3 regions of the Paenibacillus sp. A14 genome follow, and region 3 is predicted to be linked to each of the others. Evidence: riboswitches for the same ligand, from Rfam matches in the RefSeq annotation. Region 3 holds a riboswitch; each other region holds the start of a gene.
What was found. A riboswitch is a leader RNA that binds a small molecule or an ion and turns the genes downstream of it on or off. The one in region 3 is predicted to bind cyclic di-AMP.
Positions count from the first base shown of each region.

Region 1: it holds a riboswitch for cyclic di-AMP, as region 3 does, so the genes downstream of both, V4U88_RS18865 (hypothetical protein) here and V4U88_RS17605 (potassium transporter TrkG) in region 3, are expected to answer to the same signal.
Region 2: it holds a riboswitch for cyclic di-AMP, as region 3 does, so the genes downstream of both, V4U88_RS23025 (3D domain-containing protein) here and V4U88_RS17605 (potassium transporter TrkG) in region 3, are expected to answer to the same signal.

Region 1 covers NZ_JBAGJD010000007.1:137,638-145,429, reverse strand. Annotated here, with positions in the region: gene V4U88_RS18870 (hypothetical protein) at 1-233, opposite strand, end outside; cyclic di-AMP (ydaO/yuaA leader) riboswitch at 381-552, opposite strand; cyclic di-AMP (ydaO/yuaA leader) riboswitch at 1,061-1,224, shown strand; gene V4U88_RS18865 (hypothetical protein) at 1,340-1,744, shown strand; gene kdpF (K(+)-transporting ATPase subunit F) at 1,872-1,949, shown strand; gene kdpA (potassium-transporting ATPase subunit KdpA) at 2,005-3,684, shown strand; gene kdpB (potassium-transporting ATPase subunit KdpB) at 3,708-5,741, shown strand; gene kdpC (potassium-transporting ATPase subunit KdpC) at 5,795-6,409, shown strand; gene V4U88_RS18845 (hypothetical protein) at 6,496-6,651, shown strand; gene V4U88_RS18840 (histidine kinase) at 6,648-7,792, shown strand, end outside.
Region 2 covers NZ_JBAGJD010000012.1:90,166-97,957, reverse strand. Annotated here, with positions in the region: gene V4U88_RS23035 (HD domain-containing protein) at 1-300, shown strand, start outside; gene V4U88_RS23030 (TatD family hydrolase) at 313-1,104, shown strand; cyclic di-AMP (ydaO/yuaA leader) riboswitch at 1,298-1,505, shown strand; gene V4U88_RS23025 (3D domain-containing protein) at 1,764-2,900, shown strand; gene rnmV (ribonuclease M5) at 3,052-3,618, shown strand; gene rsmA (16S rRNA (adenine(1518)-N(6)/adenine(1519)-N(6))-dimethyltransferase RsmA) at 3,615-4,511, shown strand; gene yabG (sporulation peptidase YabG) at 4,550-5,452, shown strand; gene veg (biofilm formation stimulator Veg) at 5,598-5,873, shown strand; gene V4U88_RS23000 (protein sspF) at 6,052-6,231, shown strand; gene ispE (4-(cytidine 5'-diphospho)-2-C-methyl-D-erythritol kinase) at 6,451-7,305, shown strand; gene purR (pur operon repressor) at 7,368-7,792, shown strand, end outside.
Region 3 covers NZ_JBAGJD010000006.1:212,531-220,322, reverse strand. Annotated here, with positions in the region: gene V4U88_RS17610 (tandem-95 repeat protein) at 1-5,143, shown strand, start outside; gene V4U88_RS17605 (potassium transporter TrkG) at 5,152-5,577, opposite strand; cyclic di-AMP (ydaO/yuaA leader) riboswitch at 5,703-5,851, opposite strand; gene V4U88_RS17600 (cation:proton antiporter) at 5,923-7,167, opposite strand; gene V4U88_RS17595 (TetR/AcrR family transcriptional regulator) at 7,335-7,792, shown strand, end outside.

The DNA of each region.
Region 1 (7,792 bases), on a different contig from region 3:
TGTTGTTTCCTGAATTCCCGGTAGATCTCGTGCAAAACCTCTATATCCGTGCATTCTTGACAGGATGCCGGTGCGCCGAACTGGCGGAATATCCCGATTTTGCTGTCGCCGAAACCATAACCTACGATAAATCTTTGCCCGTGTTCTTCATACCAGAACGCTCCAAAATACAGGTAACGCAAGCTAACCGGGTCCAGAAGATTCCGATGCGATCCCCAATAATAAGTCCTCATGTCGATCCTCATCCTCCCATAGGGTTAAAATGTTTAAAAGCCCGTTTGTCCGCATGTTTACAACAAAAAAACCGCCGACAGAGAATAAACCCCTGCAGCGGTTTGCGCGGACGGGCAAAATGCCCCGACGCAAAAGCACGGAAATCAAGGTTCTCTCTGCTGCGCTTACGAGGTTAGCTGTCGGATTCGGGCGGTGAGAGTCGCCCTACCTTACGAGACCGATAACGTCTCATTTCGGATTCACCCCAAGTTGGACCGAATTTGCGGTCCGATGGTTCCCCCGCTTCCCGCCATAACGGGAATTCAGCGTTCATACAAGTCGAAGAATTCACGGTTCTAACTATAATTCAGGTCCGTATAAAAAAGGGGTAAATAAACCGCCCACGGGTGTAAAAAAACCGTAAAAATGATGAAAAGTCTTGTAAACATGAGTATTTGCGAGGAAAGAAAAGAGTTTCCATTTTGATAACGCTGCCTTTATCCTAGAACTCCTTATTTCAGTGGATACACATGCTACAGCGTTTTACAATCATTTTGTCAAGGAGTAAGATACGGTCCATGAATTGAATTGCTATTCGATTCTAATGGAGCTGCCGATCCAAAACGGGGAGTCAACGGACCGAAGCTTGTGTGGGAGCAAGCCGATCGGAACCGGGAACGAAATCGTTCGTTCACGACTCGATCAGCGAAGACGGGCGTCTCTCACCGCCTGTAAATGTCAGCTAACCCGTAGATAAAGGATCGTGTGCTATTGAGGGAGAGGATGAATCAATCGGTTATTCATCGTTTTTTCTGCCACAGTCTCGGAAAACTGTGACTTACAATATTTTTTTAAAACGCTGAATCCTTGGAAGACTCAAGGAACGGGGGAACCAACGAAACCGCGCTCGGTTTCATGGGGTGAATCACTCGGCACTCTTAAATGCCTGGTGTAGGGCGACTCTCACGCCCGAATCCGACAGCTAACCTCGTAAGCGTATGGAGAGGCAACATTTTGTCGCGGGCCGATCAGGACGAAGGCGTCATGAGCGAGAAGCCGCGGAAAAGGTTCCTCTTTTCCAAGGCTTCTTTTTGTTGCCTTTTTCCTTGATTCGGAGGAGGAGCGCATGGAGAAAAACCGTATTTTAGTGGCCGCTTCGAATAAAGCGGGGAGAAACTTCATTCGGTTGCTTATGTACCAAAAAATTCCGGTAGCAGCCTTAACCAATAACAAAAGGGAAGAAAAGCTGCTGAGGGAAATCGGAGTGAATGAGGTTTTGCGTGTAAGTACTACCCGTAATAAGGCGGGTGAGATACCTGTATTTCCGATCGGGCGAGTTTTCATTTTTGAGTCCAGTCTACCGCTAAGCTGTCAGTATTTGCAGTTTGTTGCCCGGTTTTCCTGCAAGGCGATAACTGTCGTGACGACCATGTGGCATCCCGAGGCGATTTATAAAAAACTCGGTGCTTCCTTTGTGGTATACACAAAAAACGGGGAAGTCGGGTTTCTACTCAGCGATCTGACTGATTAATTATTTGGAGGAGTGTCGTAATGCTGGATATTTGGATGGGACTAACGTTAGCCGCAGCCTTCGCGCTTGTGATCGGATTTGTCGTTTGGTGCGGGAAAACGGTAGCGGACTCGGGAGGCGAACACGAATGACGATCGTGTTGATGTTTACGCTCGTATTGCTGATCTATTTGATCTATGCCTTACTTCATCCGGAAAAGTTTTAACGAGTGTTTGATCTTTATCTTTTTTATAGCGGCAATACCAGGGAGGAACGGTCAAATGGATATATTGCAAATCGGAATTGTGATCGGCATTTTGCTGCTGATTGCCAAACCGCTTGGAAATTATTTGTTTTATGTTTTTTCTAACGAACCCAATCGCACGGATAAAATATTCGGGTGGGCCGAGAAGCCCATTTTTGCGGTCATCGGGCTGAAGCGCCGCCCGGGCATGAGCTGGAAGCGGTACGCGATCAGCTTCGTCGCGACCAACTTCGTGCTCGTCGCGGTAAGTTATTTCCTGTTGCGGATACAGAGCGGCTTGCCGCTTAATCCGAACGATATCGGGAATATGGAACCTACGCTGGTGCTAAACACGGTTATCAGCTTTATCACGAACACAAACCTGCAGCATTACAGCGGCGAGACGGGGTTGACATATTTCTCGCAAATGGCCGTCATCATGATGATGATGTTCACGTCGGCGGCTACGGGCCTTTCGGTCGCGGTCGCGTTTGTCCGGGGCATTACTAGCAAAGGCAAGACGCTGGGCAACTTCTTTGAGGATTTCGTCAAGGCGCATACGCGGGTTTTCTTCCCGTTGGCGTTGATCGTCACTTTGGTGCTGGTCGCGCTGCAGGTTCCGCAGACGCTCCATCCGACACTGGCGGTAACGACACTGGAAGGAGCTGCGCAGCAAATTGCGATCGGGCCTGTCGCTTCACTGGAGTCGATCAAACATCTGGGCACCAACGGCGGCGGCTTTTTCGGCGCCAACTCGTCGCACCCGTTTGAGAATCCGAACCCGTTGACCAATGTAATCGAGATTCTGTCGATGTGGTGCTTGTCCGCGGCGCTGCCATTCATGTACGGCAGATTTGCGAAGAGCCGCAAGCAGGGCTGGGTTATTTTCTCGGCAATGATGGTTCTGTTCCTTGTGTTCCTTACGATCGCCTATACGGCGGAAACAAGCGGAAATCCGGCGCTGAATGCGCTGGGCATCGACGCTTCGCAGGGCAGTATGGAGGGGAAAGAGGTGCGTTTCGGCATAGCCCAATCCGCCCTGTTTACCACCGTGACGACGGCGGCGACGACTGGTTCGGTCAACAACATGCACGATACGCTGACCCCGCTCGGCGGTCTGGTGCCATTAGCGGAGATGATGCTGAATGTCGTATTCGGCGGCAAAGGCGTCGGGCTGATCAATATGCTGATGTACGCGATACTGGCCGTGTTCATCTGCGGACTGATGGTCGGCCGTACGCCGGAATTCCTGGGCCGCAAGATCGAGCCGCGGGAGATGAAGCTCATCGCGATTGCGATATTGGCGCACCCGTTCATTATTCTGGCGCCGGCGGCGCTTGCCTTCCTGACCGATCTCGGTAAGGGCGCGATTACAAATGCCGGCTTTCACGGAATCACGCAGGTGCTGTACGAATACACCTCGTCAGCCGCAAACAACGGCTCCGGCTTTGAGGGATTGGCGGACAATACGCCATTCTGGAATATAACGACCGGCCTGGTGATGTTTTTCGGGCGGTATATCTCGATGATCGCGATGCTCGCCGTCGCCGGATCGTTGACGCGTAAGCAATGGGTGCCGGAGACGATCGGCACGTTCCGAACGGACAACGCCCTGTTTACCGGTCTTCTGATCGGCACCGTCATTTTGATCGGCGCGCTGACTTTCCTGCCGGTGATTGTCCTGGGGCCAATCGCTGAGCATCTGACGATTCGTTAAGTAAGAAATGGGGAGAAATGGCCATGAACGAAAAACGTAAGAAAAGCATGTTCTCCGGTCCGCTTGTTGCGCAAGCCCTGAAGGCGAGCGTCGTCAAGTTGAATCCGGCCGTCATGATGAAAAATCCCGTGATGTTCGTCGTTGAGGTTGGCACGATCATCGTACTGTTAATGACGGTATTTCCCGGTTACTTCCATGCGGAGGACCGCATCGGCTTCAACCTCACCGTATTTGTGATTCTGTTGTTTACGGTACTGTTCGCCAATTTCGCGGAAGCACTGGCGGAGGGGAGAGGCAAGGCTCAAGCTGATACGTTGAAGCGGACGAAACAAGAGATCACCGCGAATAAAGTGGTTGGCCAAGGCGTTAAAACCGTGCCTTCAACGGAGCTGCGCAAGGGGGACATCGTCATCGTTTCCCAAGGGGAGATGATTCCCGGCGACGGGGAAGTGATCGAAGGGCTCGCCTCCGTCGACGAGTCGGCGATCACCGGCGAATCGGCGCCGGTGATCAAGGAAGCCGGCGGCGATTTCAATTCGGTCACCGGCGGGACGCGCGTCATTAGCGACCGCATCAAGGTGAGAATTACCAGCGATCCCGGTGATACGTTCATCGACCGGATGATTGCGCTTGTCGAAGGTGCGAAACGCCAGAAGACGCCGAACGAAATCGCGCTTAGTACGCTGTTGATCAGTTTGACGATTATTTTTCTGATCGTTGTGGTGACGCTCGGGCCGATCGCTTCTTATGTGAATATTCAATTGGAAATCCCGGTACTCATTGCACTGCTGGTCTGTTTGATCCCGACGACGATCGGGGGTCTGCTGTCGGCCATCGGCATCGCGGGCATGGACCGGGTGACGCAGTTCAACGTGCTGGCGATGTCCGGTAAAGCCGTCGAGGCCGCGGGCGATATTAATACGATGATCTTGGATAAAACCGGAACGATTACCTTTGGGAACCGGATGGCCAGCGACATCGTACCGGTCGGAGGCGCTAGCCTGGATGTGGCGGCCGCTTGGGCGGCGGTATCTTCTGTACAGGACGAAACCCCGGAAGGCCGCTCCGTACTGGAATGGATGAAGAAGAACGAAAAGACCTATGACAGGGCGCTCGGCGAGGATGGCAGCTTTGTTGAATTCAAAGCGGAAACTCGAATGAGCGGCATCGATCTGAAGGACGGACGTAAGGTTCGCAAAGGAGCGGTAGACGCCATCCGCAAATGGGTGGCCGCCCAAGGCGGGGGGATTCCGGACGAGTTGGAGAAACAGGCCAATCGTATCGCGTCGGAAGGCGGAACGCCGTTGGCCGTGGCGGTCGATAAACAAGTCTTTGGCGTCATATATTTGAAGGATACGGTGAAGCCCGGTATGCGCGAACGGTTTGATCAACTGCGCGCCATGGGCATCAAAACGATTATGTGCACCGGCGACAATCCGCTGACGGCGGCAACCATCGCCAGGGAAGCGGGCGTCGACGATTTTATCGCCGAGAGCAAGCCGGAGGATAAGATCGCCGTGATCCGCCGGGAGCAGGCCGAAGGCAAGCTGGTCGCGATGACCGGCGATGGCACGAACGACGCGCCGGCGTTGGCGCAGGCTGACGTCGGGCTGGCGATGAACAGCGGGACGACCGCGGCTAAGGAAGCGGCCAATATGGTCGATCTCGATTCCGACCCGTCGAAAATTATCGAGGTGGTGGCGATCGGCAAGCAGTTGCTGATGACGCGCGGCGCTTTGACCACGTTCAGTATCGCCAACGACATTGCCAAATATTTTGCGATCATTCCGGCGATGTTCATGCTGGCCATTCCGGAGATGGAAGCCTTGAACATTATGAAGCTCGGCTCGCCGCTTTCGGCCGTACTATCGGCGCTCATTTTTAACGCTATTATTATCCCGCTGTTGATTCCGCTGGCGATGAAGGGTGTCGCCTACCGGCCGATGAGCGCTTCGCGGCTGCTTAGCCGCAACTTACTCGTCTACGGCTTGGGCGGTGTGATCGCCCCGTTCGTCGGGATCAAGTTGATTGATCTGATCGTTCATATGTGGATCTGATCTTTGCCATTCGCACGGCAAATTAAATATAAATATGAAAGAAGGAAACGGCTATGAGTACCATTGCGCAAGAAGAACAGGCTGGGCGCTCCGGGGGAGCGGTTTTCTGGATAGCTTTGCGCGTCGCTCTGTTGTTCATCATCTTATGCGGTATTGTATATCCGCTCGTCAGCACGGGCCTCGCGCAACTGCTGTTTCCCCACCAGGCCAACGGCAGCTTATTGAAGGATAAGGACGGCAGCGTGGTTGGTTCGGAACTGATCGGGCAATCGTTCACCGATCCAAGTTATTTTCAAGGACGCGTATCCAGCATCGATTACAAGGCGGAGGCGTCCGGTTCCAACAACTATGCGCCTTCGAATCCGGATATGCTTGCCCGCACGAAAGCTTCAATCGACCAGTGGCGCCGGGATAACCCGGATGTACCGATCGAGCAATTGCCGCTCGCTCTCGTTACCAACTCGGGGTCGGGACTCGACCCGCACATTACGCCGCAATCGGCGCTGGTGCAGGTGCCGCGAATCAGCAAGCTAACCGGTATTTCCGCGGCCGAGCTGGAAACGCTGGTGGGCGAATATACGGAGGACCGCGACCTGGGCGTATTCGGTGACAAACGGGTCAACGTACTGAAACTCAATTTGGCGTTGAAAGAAAAGTTGGGTAAATAACGCTTTGACAGGCCCTGTCCGCCCGTTTTCCGGGAGACGGGGCAGTCGCATTTTTTCCGGCAGGTTCGATATTCAAGAAAAACGAGGTGATCCAATTGCCTAGACGGGTCGTCATTCCGGACGCTTTTGATCCGTGCAATCTGTGCCAGCCGGACAGGCTTAATGCGGCCGTGCCGCAATTTTTGGAAGGAAAACGGGTGGTCCGGCCATTGACAACGTACCGGGAGGTGGCCAACGAGTGACCGAGTTTAAGCGAAAAACGCCGGATGAAATCTTACAATCGATTTCGCAACTGCGGAAGGGACGGCTTAAAATTATCATTGGCCCGGTTAGCGGTTCCGGCAAGACGTATCATATGCTGCATGAAGGGAAGCTGCTGAAGCAGCAGGGAATCGATGTGGTCATTTGCGCGATCTCGACCATGCAGCGGTCTGAAACCGTACAACAAACGATGGAGCTGGAGCGTGTGCCGAGCATCCATTGGCGGAAAGAAGGCAAGGAGTACAAAGATTTGCCGCTTGACGCGATTGTGGCCCGCAATCCGGAGGTGCTGCTGGTTGACGGCCTTGCTCATCGCAACCGTAAGGGGGCGAAGTTTAAGACGCGGCTGGAGGACATTCGATACTTGATGGAGCAAGGGATCAGCATTATTACGACAATCAACGTCTACGAGTTGGATGGGGTGGACGCGATCGTCCTTAAACGAACGGGGATTCGGGCGGAAGAAACGGTACCTTCCGATACGTTGGAGCTTGCCGACGAAGTGCGGCTGATTGATGTTTCCCCGGAGACGATGTTGAAGCGGATTGACGAAGGCATTCTGGGAGATCAGACGCATCCCGCGATGGCCCGCCGCGGCAATCTTGGCGTGCTGCGGGAAATTTCGCTGCGGCTGATGGCGGAAGGGGTTAACGATTCGCTTGAGAAGCATCGCGAAGAGCTCGGACTGCTTGGTCCGTCGGGCGCGGCGGAGCGGATCCTTGTTTCGGCGCAATATCACTGGAACGGATCGCTTTATGTGCGAAGAGGGCAGCAAATCGCCAAAAGATTGAACGGCGACATGATTGTAGTAACGTTTGTCCTCCCCGAGCGGAAATTATCGAAGGATCAGCAAATGTTCAAACGCTCCATTCGCAAGCTGGCGGAGAAGGTGGATGCCAGATTCGAGGAGCTTCCCATACTGCATCTGCGCAAGCTTCCGTCCATGCTCGTACGTTATGCCATCCAAAACAACGTCACCCGTATCGTGATGGGCCATTCCAAAAAAAGCCGCTGGCAGGAACGCTGGCAAGGCTCCATTGCAGGCAGGGTGCTGCGAAAAATGCGGAATGTGGACGTGTTTCTGATGGCGGACCGCGCCGAGTATGAAGGGGAGCGAATCCT
Region 2 (7,792 bases), on a different contig from region 3:
GAAATTCGCGCTGCCTTCGGAAGAGTCGGGCTTCATCCGGAATATGACCTGGAAATTGATTTTCCGACCGATCTGCCTTATGATGTGTTTCGTCCGAACGGCGAATTTCGCGATAAACAGATCCTGTTATTGGACCGGCAGGACCAACTGAAGGAAATTTCCGAGGTATCGGATATTGTGCGTTCCATTAGCGGTCTGCACCGGGGCAAGTATCATTTGTACTACCCGGAGAATAAATTGAGACCGGTTATGGACCGGCTGCCGCGGCATATCGCGGAATATTTTGAACAGGGAACGTAGGAGGGACAACCCATGGAACTATTTGATACACATACGCATATGGATGCGCCCCAATTTGACGAAGATCGTCATGAAGCGATTGAACGCGCTTTGGCGCAAGGCGTGACGCGGATGATCAACATCGGTTTTAACCGCGATACGATTCCGACGACGATGAAGCTGGCGGAGACCTATGACTTCATTTATGCGGCGGTAGGCTGGCATCCGCAGGACGCCATTACGATGAAAGAAGAGGATCTCGACTGGATTGCAGAATTATGCAAACATGAAAAGGTTGTCGCTATCGGGGAAATCGGCCTGGATTACTATTGGGATACGTCTCCGAAAGAGGTTCAGCACGAGGTATTCCGCAAGCAAATCCGGCTGGCCAGAGAGCTGGGAATGCCGATTTCCATACATAACCGGGATGCCCACGAAGACGTTGTTCGGATTCTGCGCGAGGAGCGGGCGAACGAGATCGGCGGGGTCATGCATTCCTATTCGGGCAGCTGGGAAATTGCCAAAATGTGTCTGGATTTGGGATTTCATTTGTCGTTTGGCGGACCGATTACGTTTAAAAATGCAAAGCAGCCCAAAGAGGTGTTGGCGAAGACGCCTTTGGACCGATTGCTGATCGAGACAGATTCCCCATATCTTACTCCACATCCATTTCGTGGAAAAAGAAACGAGACGGGTCACGTCCGATTGGTCGCCGAGGCCGCTGCCGAGTTAAAGGGGATCTCGGTGGAGGAAATTGCCGTTATTACGACCCAAAATGCGCTGGAACGATTTGGTATCCCGAGTAATCGGGAGAAAAACCGATGAAAAAAAGAGCATTTCGGAAAGATTAATGCTTTTTAACCAACTCCAGTGAGTATATTACATTTTTTTAACCAATTATTAAAATAAACGTTGTTGATTCGTCCTTTACAACATGCATCGAAACAGGATAGAATCTTTTCAGTAATCGATTTGGGGTCGTTAACATGCCGTTGACGATTCCGTTATATGGTTCCATGAACCAGTCTCGCTGAGTCTCCGAACATGGAGAACGGGGGAACCGACTACAGTGCCGAAGGGATATCCATCCGGACTGTAATTGATTTCTTTATCGGGTCTTTGGGGTGAATTCAAGGTCATTGCGCCGTGAGCGAATGACGGAGAAAGGGCGGCTCTCTGCGTCCTAACCCGACAGCTAACCTCGTAAGCGTACTAAGAGAGGGCAAACTCGTGCATCCTATTACACCCAGACATTCGGAAGCCACGAAAGAGAGCCTCTTACTCTTTCTAAGGCTTCTTTTGTTTTGAATAAACGTAATAGGGTCATCATACTGTGTTAAACAGGAGGTGACTTGATGCCGGGTAGACTGGAACGGGATGCGGAATGCGGCTTTCATTAGGCATTTCGTAAAAATGAAATGTAGTCACGTCATATGTAACACGATTCGACCTAGACGGCGGGACTATGAAGGAGGACGGAAGAAATGGGCATTTTCCGCAATGAGGAATCCCATGAATCGCGCTCATCCAGCATGTCTTACGCAATGCGGTGGAAACAAGAACATCTACGTCAGATTTCGGTCGTCGGAATTTTGTCCATCGCGGTAGTTCTCATCATCCTGATTTGGTTTTACAGCCAAAGCAACAAAAAAGTATACTTGGTTGTTGACGGGCAGAGTCAGCAGATCGAAACCCGGAAATCGCTGGTCAATCAAGTGCTGGAAGAGCAGTCCATCGTTTTGAAGCCGGAGGATAACGTATCTCATTCCCTGGCCAGTTCGATTCAAGACGGGGACCGGATTGTCATCCATCGCGCCGTGCCGGTCAAGGTAAGCGTGGATGGAACGACAAAGACCCATTTCACGACACAGGATAGTGTCCGGAAAGCAATCGAGGAACTTGGCGTCACTTTGGGGCAGGAAGATAAAGTTACACCGGCCTTGGACAGCAAAGTCTCGGCGAACTTGAACATCAAGGTCGTCCGCGTTACCAGACATAAAATACAGACTACGCAAAACGTTCCTTTCACCGTGGTGAAAACCTCCGACAAGAATCTGCTCAAAGGAACGACAAAGGTGATGTTCCCCGGGAGCGAAGGCGTTGTAGTCCATAACATCGAAAAAGTGTATGAAGACGGAAAGTTCGTGTCCAAACACTGGCTCGGCAAAGAGGTCAAAAAGGCAGCTTCGCCGAAAGTCGTTGCCGTGGGCACGAAGAAACCGACAGCAGTCGCATCCGCCAGCATTTCCCGCAGCGCCAACGCGGTTAATATCAGCGGCCTTACGACGAAAGGCGGCGTCTCTTTTAAATATAAAAAAGTGCTCAAAAACGTGACTCTTACGGCCTACTCCGCCGAGGAGGACGGCATCGGCACGCGCACGGCTTCCGGTACCCGGGTAGCGGAGGGAAGAACGATCGCGGTCGACAAGGATGTCGTTCCTTTGGGATGGTGGGTTTATATCGAAGGGGTCGGTTTCCGCAAGGCTGAGGATACCGGCGGAGCCATCAAAGGCCACAAAATGGATGTGTATTACGATTCCTTGAAATCGGCGAAGAATTTTGGACGCAAAAAAGGCCGGACCGTTTACGTCATCGGACCGACCAAACCGGAATTGAACTGACCGGAGCGTTTACTTTGCCTTGGGAATGGGATAATATTAGGATGATGAATAAGACGCGGATAAGAAGAGGAGAAATCCTCTTCTTTTTGTTATTGTGATGATGGAAGCTATCAGCGGTCTTTAAACCAAAACGAAAGAGGTAAGTGCGGGGATGATCAAGGAGGTCATTGTGGTCGAGGGCCGGGACGATACGGTCGCCGTCAAGCGGGCGGTGGAGGCCGACACGATTGAGACGGGAGGGTCGGCCATTAATGAGGCGACCCTACGCAAAATTGAGTTGGCTATGGAACGCCGGGGGGTCATTATTTTCACCGACCCGGATCATGCGGGGGAGCGGATCCGCAAAATCGTGGCGAAGCGGGTACCCGGCTGCAAGCATGCTTTCCTTCGGGAAGCGGACGCGACGAAGGCCGGCGACATCGGTGTGGAGAACGCCTCGCCGGAAGCCATTCGCGAGGCGTTGGAGCGAGTCCGCACCGAGGCCCCTCCGGAAGAAGAGGCGGCTCCCGCTCAGATCGACTGGGAGGATCTGATGGCGGCCGGGTTGATCGTTCATCCGCGGGCGGCCGAGCGTCGGCGTTTTATGGGTGAACGGCTGGGAATAGGATATTGCAACGGGAAGCAGTTTTATAAACGGCTCGCCATCTTCCGGATCAGCCGCGAAGAGTTTGCGGGCGCGCTGGCCCAATTGGAGACGAAAGAGGCGAAGAACGAATGACGATGAGAGACGAAGTGGCAACACCGCGCCGAACGAAGGAAATTATTCAGCGGCATGGTTTTTCATTCAAAAAAAGCTTGGGTCAAAACTTTTTGATCGATCAGAATATCCTCGGCAAAATCGTCGGCGCCGCCGAATTGGACAAGTCCAAAGGGGCGCTGGAGATCGGGCCGGGGATCGGCGCTTTGACGGAGAAGCTGGCGCAGCAGGCGGGGCGGGTTGCCGCCGTTGAGATCGATCAGCGGCTTTTGCCGATTCTGGAAGAAGTCCTGGAGCCCTACCCTCAGGTTCATGTGATCCATGGTGATGTGCTTAAGCTTGATCTTCATGCGTTATTTGCGAGCGAATTCAAAGAATGCGAGAAAGTCAGCGTGGTGGCCAACCTGCCATATTACGTGACAACGCCGATTTTGATGAAGCTGCTGGAGGCCGGCCTTCCCCTGGAGAACATCGTGGTGATGATTCAAAAGGAAGTGGCCGAACGGATGGCGGCCGGACCCGGCGGCAAGGAATACGGCAGCCTCAGCATCGCCGTGCAGTATTACAGCGAGCCGGAGCTGGTATGCATCGTGCCGCACAGCGTATTTATTCCGCAGCCGAACGTGGAATCGGCGGTGATCCGGCTGAAGGTCCGCAGCGCGCCGCCGGTGGCCGTGACGGAAGAGGCGTTCTTCTTTGAGGTAGTTCAGGCCGCCTTTGCGCAGCGCCGCAAGACGATCTCCAACAACCTCAAGAGCCGCTTCTTTCCGGGCGAGGGACGGGAGCGCCTGGAGTCTTTGCTGGCTGAGGCCGGTATCGAGCCGGCGCGCCGGGCCGAAACGCTCAGCCTGGAGGAGTTCGCGAAGCTGAGCAATACCCTGCATGCGGCGGGAATCGGCGGTTCAAAGCTGTAACCAATCCCTCTTTTCGCCCATACGATGGGGTAGAGGTGATGGAGTTGACGAATTTGGGAGACTTGGTCGTCCGCAAATCGTACGGTGGAGATATTACGTTCCGCGTCGAGCGTTTTGTGAGGGAGCAGGCCATTATCAAAGGAACGGAGTTTCGGCTGCTAGCCGATGCGCCGATATCGGATTTGGTGGTCGTGAACGCGGATATGCCGGGAGAAAAAACGAAGCGTGCCCGGATCAAGGCAACCGAATCTCTGCAGCGGCTGCAAAAAGATCGGCTGGACCTGACCGAGCGAAATCGGTCGTCTTTGGGCCGCGATTTTATTCCGCAGGGGGAACCGTCGTTTTTTGAGGTACCGGGTAAGGTCCTGCATTTGGACGGGGATGAGGGGTACCTGAAAAAGAGCCTGAGCCTGTACGAAAAGCTCCGTGTACCGGCACACGGCTATTACGTTACGGAATCGGCGATGGCTGGAGCGCTGTACCGCCTGCTGCCGAACATCCAGCCCGATATTTTGGTGGTGACCGGACATGACGGGGTATTAAAGAACCGCCCGACGGCGGACTTGTATAATTTATCCAGCTACAAGAACTCGAAGCATTTCGTCGAGGCGATTGCGGCGGCCCGCCAGTATGAACGCAATTTCGATGCGCTGACCATTGTCGCGGGCGCCTGCCAATCGCATTTCGAAGCGCTGCTGCAGGCGGGGGCGAATTTTGCCAGCTCGCCTTCCCGGGTATTGATACACGCCCTGGACCCCGTTTATATTGCGGCTAAAGCCTCATTGACCTCGATCCGCGACACGATCCATATTACCGATGTGTTGACGCATACGATCAGCGGCACTCAGGGAGTCGGCGGTATCGAAACCCGGGGCAGCTACCGGATCGGATTGCCGAAACTCAAAGATTTATCCGCGTTAAAGGTCATTCCCTCGATGTAAAATCGAGGGATTCAAGAGGTTGCGGACAGCCTCCAAAAAAAATCGTTGACAACGCTTTTTTACTGCTGATATAATTATTTATTTCGATTTGACAAGTGACTCCTTTTCATGTATAATTGATACAGAAGGAAGGTGGTCACAGGCAATGGCTAAAAATGCGCTGTCAGAAATCAAACACAGTCTCGAAGCTCACGTAGGGCAGAGAATTACGCTGCGGGCAAACGGAGGTCGCCGAAAGACCGTCGAACGCACCGGCGTATTGGAGGAAACCTATCCTTCGGTCTTTATCGTGAAGCTGGATGAAGAACAACAGACTTTTAAGCGTGTGTCTTACAGTTATGCCGATATACTTACCGAATCCGTTGAAGTCATGGTTTGTGACGATAACAATGAAATGCGGCTGTCGTATATTAAACCGTGAACATCATGATGATTGCAGCAAACGGCCTTGGCGTCCGAAGGGATGCGGGGCCGGTTTTTGTTTTCGCCCGCAAGGAGAGACCGTGCACCCAGCGCGGACACGCGGGCGAATGAAAGCGAAGCCCGGAACGCATACTACGAGTGTTCTTGATCCATGACTTTCTAAGGAGGAATGGCCCATGTCGCGCAGAAGACGTAGCTTCATGTCCGAGGATTTGAAAGTCGAGTTGGCGAAGGATCTCGGGTTCTATGATACCGTCCGCAAGGAAGGCTGGGGCGGAATCCGGGCCAAGGACGCCGGAAACATGGTGAAGAGAGCCATCGAGCTTGCGGAGCGGGCCGCTGCCAAGCAGCCCTAATTCGGCCGCGCATAACAGGTCTCCCCTTGGGAGGCCTGTTGTTTTTATCGGGGGATCAAGTAAGATTGAGGAAAGCCGGAGTTTGAAGATATCGCATCTGTCTCCCGTGCATAGACGAAGAACCGAGTTTTTCTTATAATATGTAAGTCCGATGGGACGCGTTGAAAGCGGATTCCATTAGCGATACAATTAACGGATTATCGAAGGTGGGTGAGCGTCTTGAAAATTTATGAGAAAGCCCCGGCAAAAATAAATCTGATGCTTGATGTTCTACATAAAAGACCGGATGGCTATCATGAAGTGGAAATGATCATGACGATGGTGGATCTGGCCGACCGGCTGGAAATGAGCGCTCTCCCGCGGGATACGATTATTATCTCGAGTCAGGCCGGTTATATTCCGCTTGATGAGAAGAATCTGGCTTTTCAGGCCGCCAAGCTGATTAAAGAGCGTTACGACGTCCGAAGCGGCGTATATATACATTTGGATAAGAAGATTCCGGTAGCGGCAGGACTGGCCGGAGGAAGCAGCGATGCGGCCGCGACCCTTCGGGGATTGAATCGGCTGTGGAAACTGGGTATTCCGGATGAGGAATTGATGGAGCTCGGGGCAGAGCTTGGCTCGGACGTCCCGTTTTGCGTAACGGGGGGAACGGCCTTGGCGACGGGACGCGGCGAGAAATTGACCCCGCTGGCCAATCCTCCTCAATGCTGGGTCATTCTTGCCAAGCTGCCGATCAATGTGTCCACGGCGGAAATCTACGGGCGGCTGAGAAGCGATCAAATTCGCGTTCATCCATCCGCCGGCCGGATGCGGGATGCGATCGAGCGGGGGTCTTTTGCCGGTGTCTGCGGCGAGCTGGGCAATGTGCTCGAAGAGGTGACGCTCCGGCTCTACCCGGAGGTGGCCCATTTAAAAGACACGATGATCCGCCTGGGCGCCGACGGGGTGTTGATGTCCGGCAGCGGGCCGACGGTATTCGGGCTCGTATCCAAGGAGTCCAAGGTGCCGAGAATCTATAACGGTCTGCGCGGATTCTGCAAAGAAGTATACGCCGTACGATTATTAACTTGAATAGAACCGTACAAAAGTGATATATTTTCTATAAAATATTCGGATTTAGCGAGGGGTCCTTCGTGAAAAAATTAAAAAGAAGCGCTCGATTGGTGGAGATGACGCAGTATCTGTTAACCCGTCCGCATCAGCTGATTCCGCTCACAACGTTCGCGCAGCGGTATGGAGCCGCCAAATCCTCGATCAGTGAGGACTTGGCGATCATTAAAGAGGTATTCGAGGATGAAGGGAACGGAGAACTTCAAACCTTGGCAGGCGCGGCCGGCGGCGTGAAATACATTCCGAAGATGGGGCGGGAACAGGCGCTTCAATTCATAAATCAACTGTGCGAGAAGCTGTCGGAGCCGGACCGGATTTTACCCGGCGGATATTTGTACATGTCCGATCTGCTGGGACAGCCCGCATTTATGAACGAGGCGGGCAAACTGTTCGCGACGGCTTTTGCGGGACGGGCGATCGACTGCGTGATGACCGTAGAGACGAAGGG
Region 3 (7,792 bases):
GCCGCCCAACGTTATCATGGATATAGAGCAGAACCTTGTGGGAAAATCGGCGGATGCCGTAATGGCGTATTATCGGTCGGCACTCCAATTCCAGCTGCCCGATCTCACCGGGCAGTCGGTTACCTCGGCTAAATTGCGCATTAAAGTCGACGCTATTGAAAAAAGTGATGCTGAACTGATTCCTTTTTTGACGCTCTATGGATCCACGGTCGATAGCTGGGGCGATTCCTTTCCCCTGAATGATACGGACCAAGCGTTGGGAACGAAAACGGGGAGCGATCTTCAGCCAGGCTGGCTTGAATACGATGTCACCGATTTTGTTTCGCGGCAAACGGACGGGATCGTTTCTTTTGCCTTGCTTGCGAATGAGACATTTGGCGGAAACGTGGACTATCTGGAAATATTCTATAATTCCAATGATGCCCCCTTCGATCAACCGGAACTTGTGTTGGTAACGGAAGATGCGGCTCCGCCCGTTACGCCGTCCCAACCGCCAGGCGCGATCTCCGAGACCGTTCAGGAAGATGCTGTGGCTGAAGGGCTCGTCGTTGCCAAGGTTCCGGGAGATACCTCGGATGTGACGCACTTCAAGATCACAAACATTACGGGAGGTAAATTGTACCGCTTTAATGATACGGTCGCCATCCAGGATGGAGAATTCATCACTTCGGCGGAAGGTTCGGCCGGTTTGAAATTCGTCCCGAATCCAAACGCCAACAGCGGCGACGGAGCCTTCTCTTTCCTGATGCAAGCGGCACAGGACGCTACCGGTAAAGGTTTGAGCGGCACGGCTGAGGCGCGCATTACTGTCACCGCGGTGAACGACAGCCCGATCGCGCATGACGACGCGCTTCCGTCGATCGAACAAAATTCGGGGGATTATACGATCCCCGCCTCGCAATTGCTCGGGAATGACGATTCGGGCGCGGTGAACGAGAACGATACGCTGCGGATCGCTTCGGTCTCAACTGACCCGAGTGTCGGCACGGTAAAGATCTCCCAAGACGGAAATAGCGTTATTTTCACGCCCGCGCACAATTACGCAGGACCGGCCTCTTTTACTTATGAGGTACAAGATAACGGATTGACCGGGGGAAATCCCGACCCGAAGACCAGTGAAAATGAAGCTACGGTCACCTTCCAGATCGAAGCTGTCTCCGACATCCCAAGCGTGACCGACGCCACGACGGCTGAAGACCAGCAGACCCAAAACGGTCTGGTCATTACGGCAAACTCGTCGGTCGGGGCGCCAACCAACTACTATAAAATTACCGGAATCACCGGGGGAATCCTGTTTAAAACCAATGGGACCGCTCCTATTGCCGAAGGTTCCTTCATTACGGTTTCCGAAGGACTGGAAGGGTTGAAATTCACGCCGAGTCCTAATGCGTATGGTACTTCCGGATTCGGGTTTTCCGTGCAGGCCGCTCCGGAGACCGATGGCAAAAAATTAAGCGGAAAGGCGCACGCTCAAATTACGGTGACCGAAGTTAACGATCCTCCCGTCGCCCTCAACGATACGTGGGACGATATTGACGAAGACGCCGCTCCCGTGCGTATCCCGATTTCTCATTTGCTGCAAAACGACTCTGCCGGCGCCTTCAACGAGAACGACCAAACCTTGACGGTTAAGCCGGTTAACGATTCGGAGAGCGGAACCGTCAGGTTGGATGGCGGCGATCTGGTCTTTACGCCAAAACCGAACTATAACGGCGCGGCGAGCTTCAAATATAAGTTGACGGATAATGGGACGACCCATGGTGAGCCGTCGCCGGAAGAGACGGAAGCAACCGTTTCGTTCACGATCCGCTCGGTGGCGGACATCCCCGTCGTAACCGATGCCGTCACGGAGGAAGACACACAAACCTCCGAAGGCTTGCAGATCGGACGAAACGCTTTTGACGGAGTGGATGTCCAGTATTTGAAGATCACCGATATTCAGGGAGGCACGTTGTACAAAAACGACGGCACTACCCCGATTCCGGCAAACAGTTATGTAACCATGAGCGAAGGTTCGCTCGGACTGAAGTTCTCACCAAACCTTAACGCCAACAGCCAGGCCGGAGACGCTTTCTCGTTTAAGGTACAGGCTGCGACCGGTCAAGACGGCAGGGGGCTGAGCGACCCCGCGAAAGTGACGATTTCAGTTAATACCGTTAACGACGCTCCGGTGGCGGTCGATGACGATCATCTGGAAGCGGTGCCGGAGAATTCGGGCGAACATACGATTCTTGCGTCCGAGTTGCTCAAAAACGACAGCAAAGGAGCGGATAATGAGTTTGGACAAACGCTGCGGATTACTTCGGTGGAAAAGGTTCGCGGCGGAGATGTGCGTCTTGATGACTTCGGTAATGTGGTGTTCACGCCTGAACCGGGTTTTCGGGATATCGCTTCGTTCCGTTATCGGGTAGAGGATGACGGCGGGGTGGAAAGCCAAGCCCTTGCGTTCATCACCGTAGCTCCGCTCACCGATCGTCCGCAAGTTACCGGGGCGGAGACGGAAGAAGATACCATGAATTCAACGGGTCTCGTGATAATCCCGACGGATGGCGGAGGATCCCCGGCGACGCATTTTAAAATCAGCGGGATCACCGGGGGAAGGCTGTTCCAGCATAACGGTTCAACACCGATCCAGGACGGGGAGTTCATCACCGTTTTGGAAGGTGCCGACGGCTTGAAGTTTATGCCTAATGAGAACGCCCATGGAAGCTCGGGATTCGGCTTCATGGTTCAGGCGGCGGCCGATGGGAATGGAGCATTGCTGAGCGATGCAGCGGAAGCGGTCGTCCATGTGACCGAAGTCAATGACGCGCCAGTGGCGAAAGATGACCGATTAGGCAAGGTCAAGAAAGGGACCGAGCAAGTCAATTTCTCCTTTAACGAACTTACGGCTAACGATGAGGTCGGCCCTCCCGATGAAGCGCTGTGGCAGTCCTTGACGATTACCGACGTTCAAGCGGTGGAAGGAGGGACGGTCGAACTGGCCAACGGCCGCGTCGAGTTCAGGCCGTCGGAGCAGTTCACCGGCCTGGCCAAATTCAATTATACGGTAACCGATAACGGTCGAACCGGTGACAATGACGACCCGAGAACGCATACGGCGGAAGCCAGTTTTTATATATTGGATGAAGATCAGCCGTTTATTACATTGGCCGGCGAACCGTTAATGTATCTGTTGAAGGGTGAGCCATATGTAGAACCCGGCTATTCCGCCGAAGACGAAGTCGACGGTGATTTGACGGAGCGGGTTACCGTAACGGGGGATGTTTACTCCGGCGAAATCGGACCTTATATTCTCCGATACAATGTAGAGGATAATAGTGGAAATGCCGCCCCGGAAACCACCCGGACGGTCCAGGTCGTATCCGGCGAGTTGGTGGATTTGTCGATCGGTTCCGCAACCTTGACCCCTTTGTTCGAACCCGGCGTTACGTCTTATTTCGCCGAAGTTCCCGGTGGCACAAGCTCCGTCACTGTTTCGGCTCAAACGGAAGATCCGGCGGCAACCGTGACGATTAACGGAATGACAGGAACTTCAAGAAGCTTGTCCCTGGCCATCGGGAGCAATCCGGTGACCCTCATTGTCACGGCCCCAGGCGGAGCTATTAAAATATATGACTTGGATATTACGCGAGCGGCCATGCCAAACAACCCGGAGCCGATTCCTGATACGAAACCGGATCCGGTTCCGACGCCGGGACCAAGGCCAGATTCAGGTTCCGGTTCGAATCCGTCCTCGGATTCAGATTCGAACTCAAATTCCAATCCCCCGGGCGCACTTACTCCGACAAGTCCCTCCCCGGCAATCCGTCAGGCCAAGGTAATGGCAGGGGAGAGAGAAGAGAATGTTGCGCGGGTCGAAATTACCCGTACCCTGAAGAACGGGGTTGCCGTAGACTCGGTGACATTCGGAAAATCAAAGGCTGACGAAATCGTGGCGAAAGCCGCAGCCACCGGCGCCGGCATGGCAAGAATCGTCGTCGACGACATCCCCGGCCAGCCTGCCGATGAAGTCAATGTCAGTATTTCCAAGGAAGCTCTTTTGAAGCTTAAAGAGGGGAATTTGGGGCTCGCCATCGAGGCGGGCGGTGCCAAGATCAGTTTGCCTATAGATTCGTTAGGCCAACTGAACGATGATGGAAAAGACCTTTATTTCCGGGTCGTCCCGATTCGTAAACCGTCCGAAACCGAGACGGTTCAAGATCGGGTAGAGTCGGCACAGGAGTTTCGGGAGTACGCCATGGGCCGGAACGCGCGTGCCGTCGGTCAACCGATGACGATCGAAACGAATTACACAAATCGGGCTACGAAAGTCATGTTTCCGTTGACGGGCATTGATCTTCCTGAGGATGCCCAGGATCGCAAGAACTTCTTAAACGGTTTGGCGGTGTTCATCGAACACAGCGACGGAGAGAAAGAGCTCGAGTTCGGACAGCCGGTTTACGATGAAACAGGGCATCCGATCGGCATTGAAATCGACGTCCGGAAATTCAGCACATTCACGATTATTTCTACGGAAGCGGACTACAAAACCTATTTACGGTATATCTCCGGTTATCCGGACGGGAAATTCCACCCTGCCGAATCCGTTACGCGCGCCGAGATGGCCAGGTTGATCGCCATTCAAACAGAATTCAGCGAAGGCGCCGGTGTAAATCCGTACTCCGATCTGGCGGCGTCGCATTGGGCCGCGAAAGCGGTTCTCCAACTGACCGGTGCGGGCATTCTTTCCGGCGATCTGAGCGGGCGGTTCCGCCCGGAGGCTGGAGTGACCCGCGCGGAAATGGCGGTCATTGCGTCCAGACTGCAAGGACTTGAGCTTACCAATACAAGTGAAGCGTTTACCGATACCCAAGGCCATTGGGCGGCCGGCGCCATTAACGCGGTACGTGAGGCGGGATACATGCTCGGATACGAGGATGGTTCATTCCGTCCGAACCAGACGATGTCACGCGCGGAAGCCATCGTTGTACTGAACCGGCTGTTCGATCGCCCGCTGCTGGATCGCCGGGCGATCGGCGAGTCCAGTTGGTCCGATGTCCATCCAGCGAGCTGGGCGGCGCCCGATATCGAATCGGCCTCCCGGAACCTGCGAGTGCATAAGAACGGCAGCGTGGAGATCGCTGCCGGAGATGAGCAGTAAATAGCCAGTTAAGAAGCTAAACAAAAGCCAACCGGTATACCAAATACCGGTTGGCTTTCTTTTGTAAGATAGACGAATACCCAGGGAAGGGATACTATAGAAAAAACGCACCGCCCGCCAATCTGAATCAAGACCATAATGACGATTTGCCCAAAAAGCGAATAGACACTACCGGTATCCACCACGATTAGGCCGTTCACACATATCGCCGAGGTGGCTGTAAATAAAGCATTCAGGAGTCCGACGGATTTCCCAGTGGAGGAAGAATGGGGAAGCGTCAGCAAGGCCGTGCCCATCCAAATTAAAATGAAAAAAACGATCATAATGAGTTGGGGAGGCGTCGTGTTCTTTTTTAGCCTGTTTATAAGGGACTCTGCTTTTAAAAAAGCGGAATGCTGTGGATTATCACTCACATTCTCCAGTTGCTTGTTCACCGGATCCACTCCGTTCTGTTGGGATAAATAAAAAATTTTTATCAAGCATTAGAAAAGCCCGGAGGCAGAGACATTCTGCCACCAGGCTCGGTTTTTCGAAGCATGGACTAGACTAAGTTACAAACATGTTCTCTCCCAAGACGCTGACGAGGTTAGCTGTCGGATTCGGGATTGAGAGTTCCCGTTCTTCCTTTCCCAGAAAGAATTCACCCCTTGAAACGGCCAATGGCCGTGGTTCCCCCGCTCCCCTAAGGGGATTAAGCGATAAGTTTATGAAATTATCGTAATTAATCTTATGTTAAATAGCTCTAAAAGTAGATATGAAGGTTCGATTTAAAGTCGCTCTTAATTCTTATCCATGCCTGTTTCTATCGGTCCTTTAGCTAACCCCAGTCTTTTTACCAAAGGCTTAATACTCAGCCCTTGCGCAAGTAGTGAGAACATCACAACACTGAAGGTCAGCACCAGGATTTCGTCGCGTCCTTCGAAGCTCGGGGGCAGGCTCAGTGCGAGGGCAATCGACAAGCTGCCTTTTAATCCACCCCAATTTAGAATTAACTTCCAGGAAGAGGGGAAGGTTTTCAGAGAGTAGAGACTTGTATAAACGGCCAACGTTCTGCCCACTAGAACAATAAGAATGGCCGCGCCGATTAAGGCCCACTTGTCCGTAAAATCAATATGCTTGATTTCAAGTCCGATCATGAGGAAAATCAGTGAATTGGCCACTAACGTAATCACGTCCCAAAACGAGTTGATATTCGTCTTTGTTGTTTCGGACATGCCAATGCGCGCCCCGTAACTGCCGAAGATCAGCCCGCCTACGACAACGGCGATCACGCCGGACACATGAAAATGCTCGGCAATAAAGAAACTTCCAAAAAAGAGGAGCATGGAAAAGGCGATCTCCAACGGATAATCATCGTAAAAGCGAATGAGCTGGGAAAAAAGATATCCCAAAATGCCGCCAACCGCGATACCGCCTAGGCTGAACTTCAGAAAAAGCAAGACACCGCTGCCAACCCCTCCCCAGCCCATTTCCATATAGGTGAGCAAATATATGGAGGAAATCTGGAATAATACGACGGCAATTCCGTCATTAAAAAGTGATTCTCCTTCAATAATGGTGACAACTTTCTTGGGTACTCCCAAAGACTTGAAGATGGAGATGACGCTGATCGGATCCGTAGCGCTCATGAGCGCCGCGAATGTGAAGGCGACAACGATCGGCAGCCCCGTCAAACCATACATGGCAAAGGCGATTAGGAGAAAGGAAAGCAGAGTGCCTCCGAACGCAAGGGCAATGACCGGTTTGCTCTGTTCCCGCAGATGCGAGAAAGGGAGTTTTAATGTGGCGTCGCCCAGCAGGATAGGAAGGAACAGGGAGATGATAATCGCCTGAAACACATTAGATTGGGTAATGAACGATTCGGCTTGATCCAGGACTGGTATATGTATCAAACCGAGAAGTAAGCCTACTATAACTAACGCTATGGAGTAAGGTTGATTCATTTTTTTGGCGAATGCGATTACCCCCATCGAAATGGCCAGTAAAATCAAGAGTTGAACGAAAACCTCGTTAAAGTGATGCATAGCGGCACCCCTCTTCAAAAATAGAATCTCCATAATATTGTACCCAAAAGATGCAGGAGGTCCAATCCATTGACATTTTGGACTAGAAGCGTTATTTTATGAATATAAAATAAAAATATTCACAGATACACAATGACGAATGTAATGTAGAGGATGTGCGATTTTAGATGCCCAAAAAATTTACCGATCAGGAACGCGAATGGATCCGGCAAAAGCTGTTGACGGAGGCACGCCATCTATTTGAGAAAGCAGGGCTCCGAAAAACGAGCGTTGAAGAATTAACGAGGGCCGCGGGTATCGCTCAAGGTTCGTTCTACATGTTTTTCGGATCGAAAGAGGAACTATATTATGAACTGCTTCAGGAGGAGGAGCAGCGTATCCGCAAGGCCGTTCTGGAATTGTTCCCTCCTAATGATGTATGCACCAGGGCAAGTATTCAGCGCTTTCTGTTATATTCCTTAAGATTGATGGATGAAAGCCCGTTGCTCAGACAAATGATGGATCGGGGAGAAATGGACCTATTACTCAGGAAACTGCCCCAGCACATGCTCGAACGAAACTTTACCCAGGATCAGGATGCACTTCTACCTGTGATCCAGGCATGGAAGAAAGCCGGCATTTTACC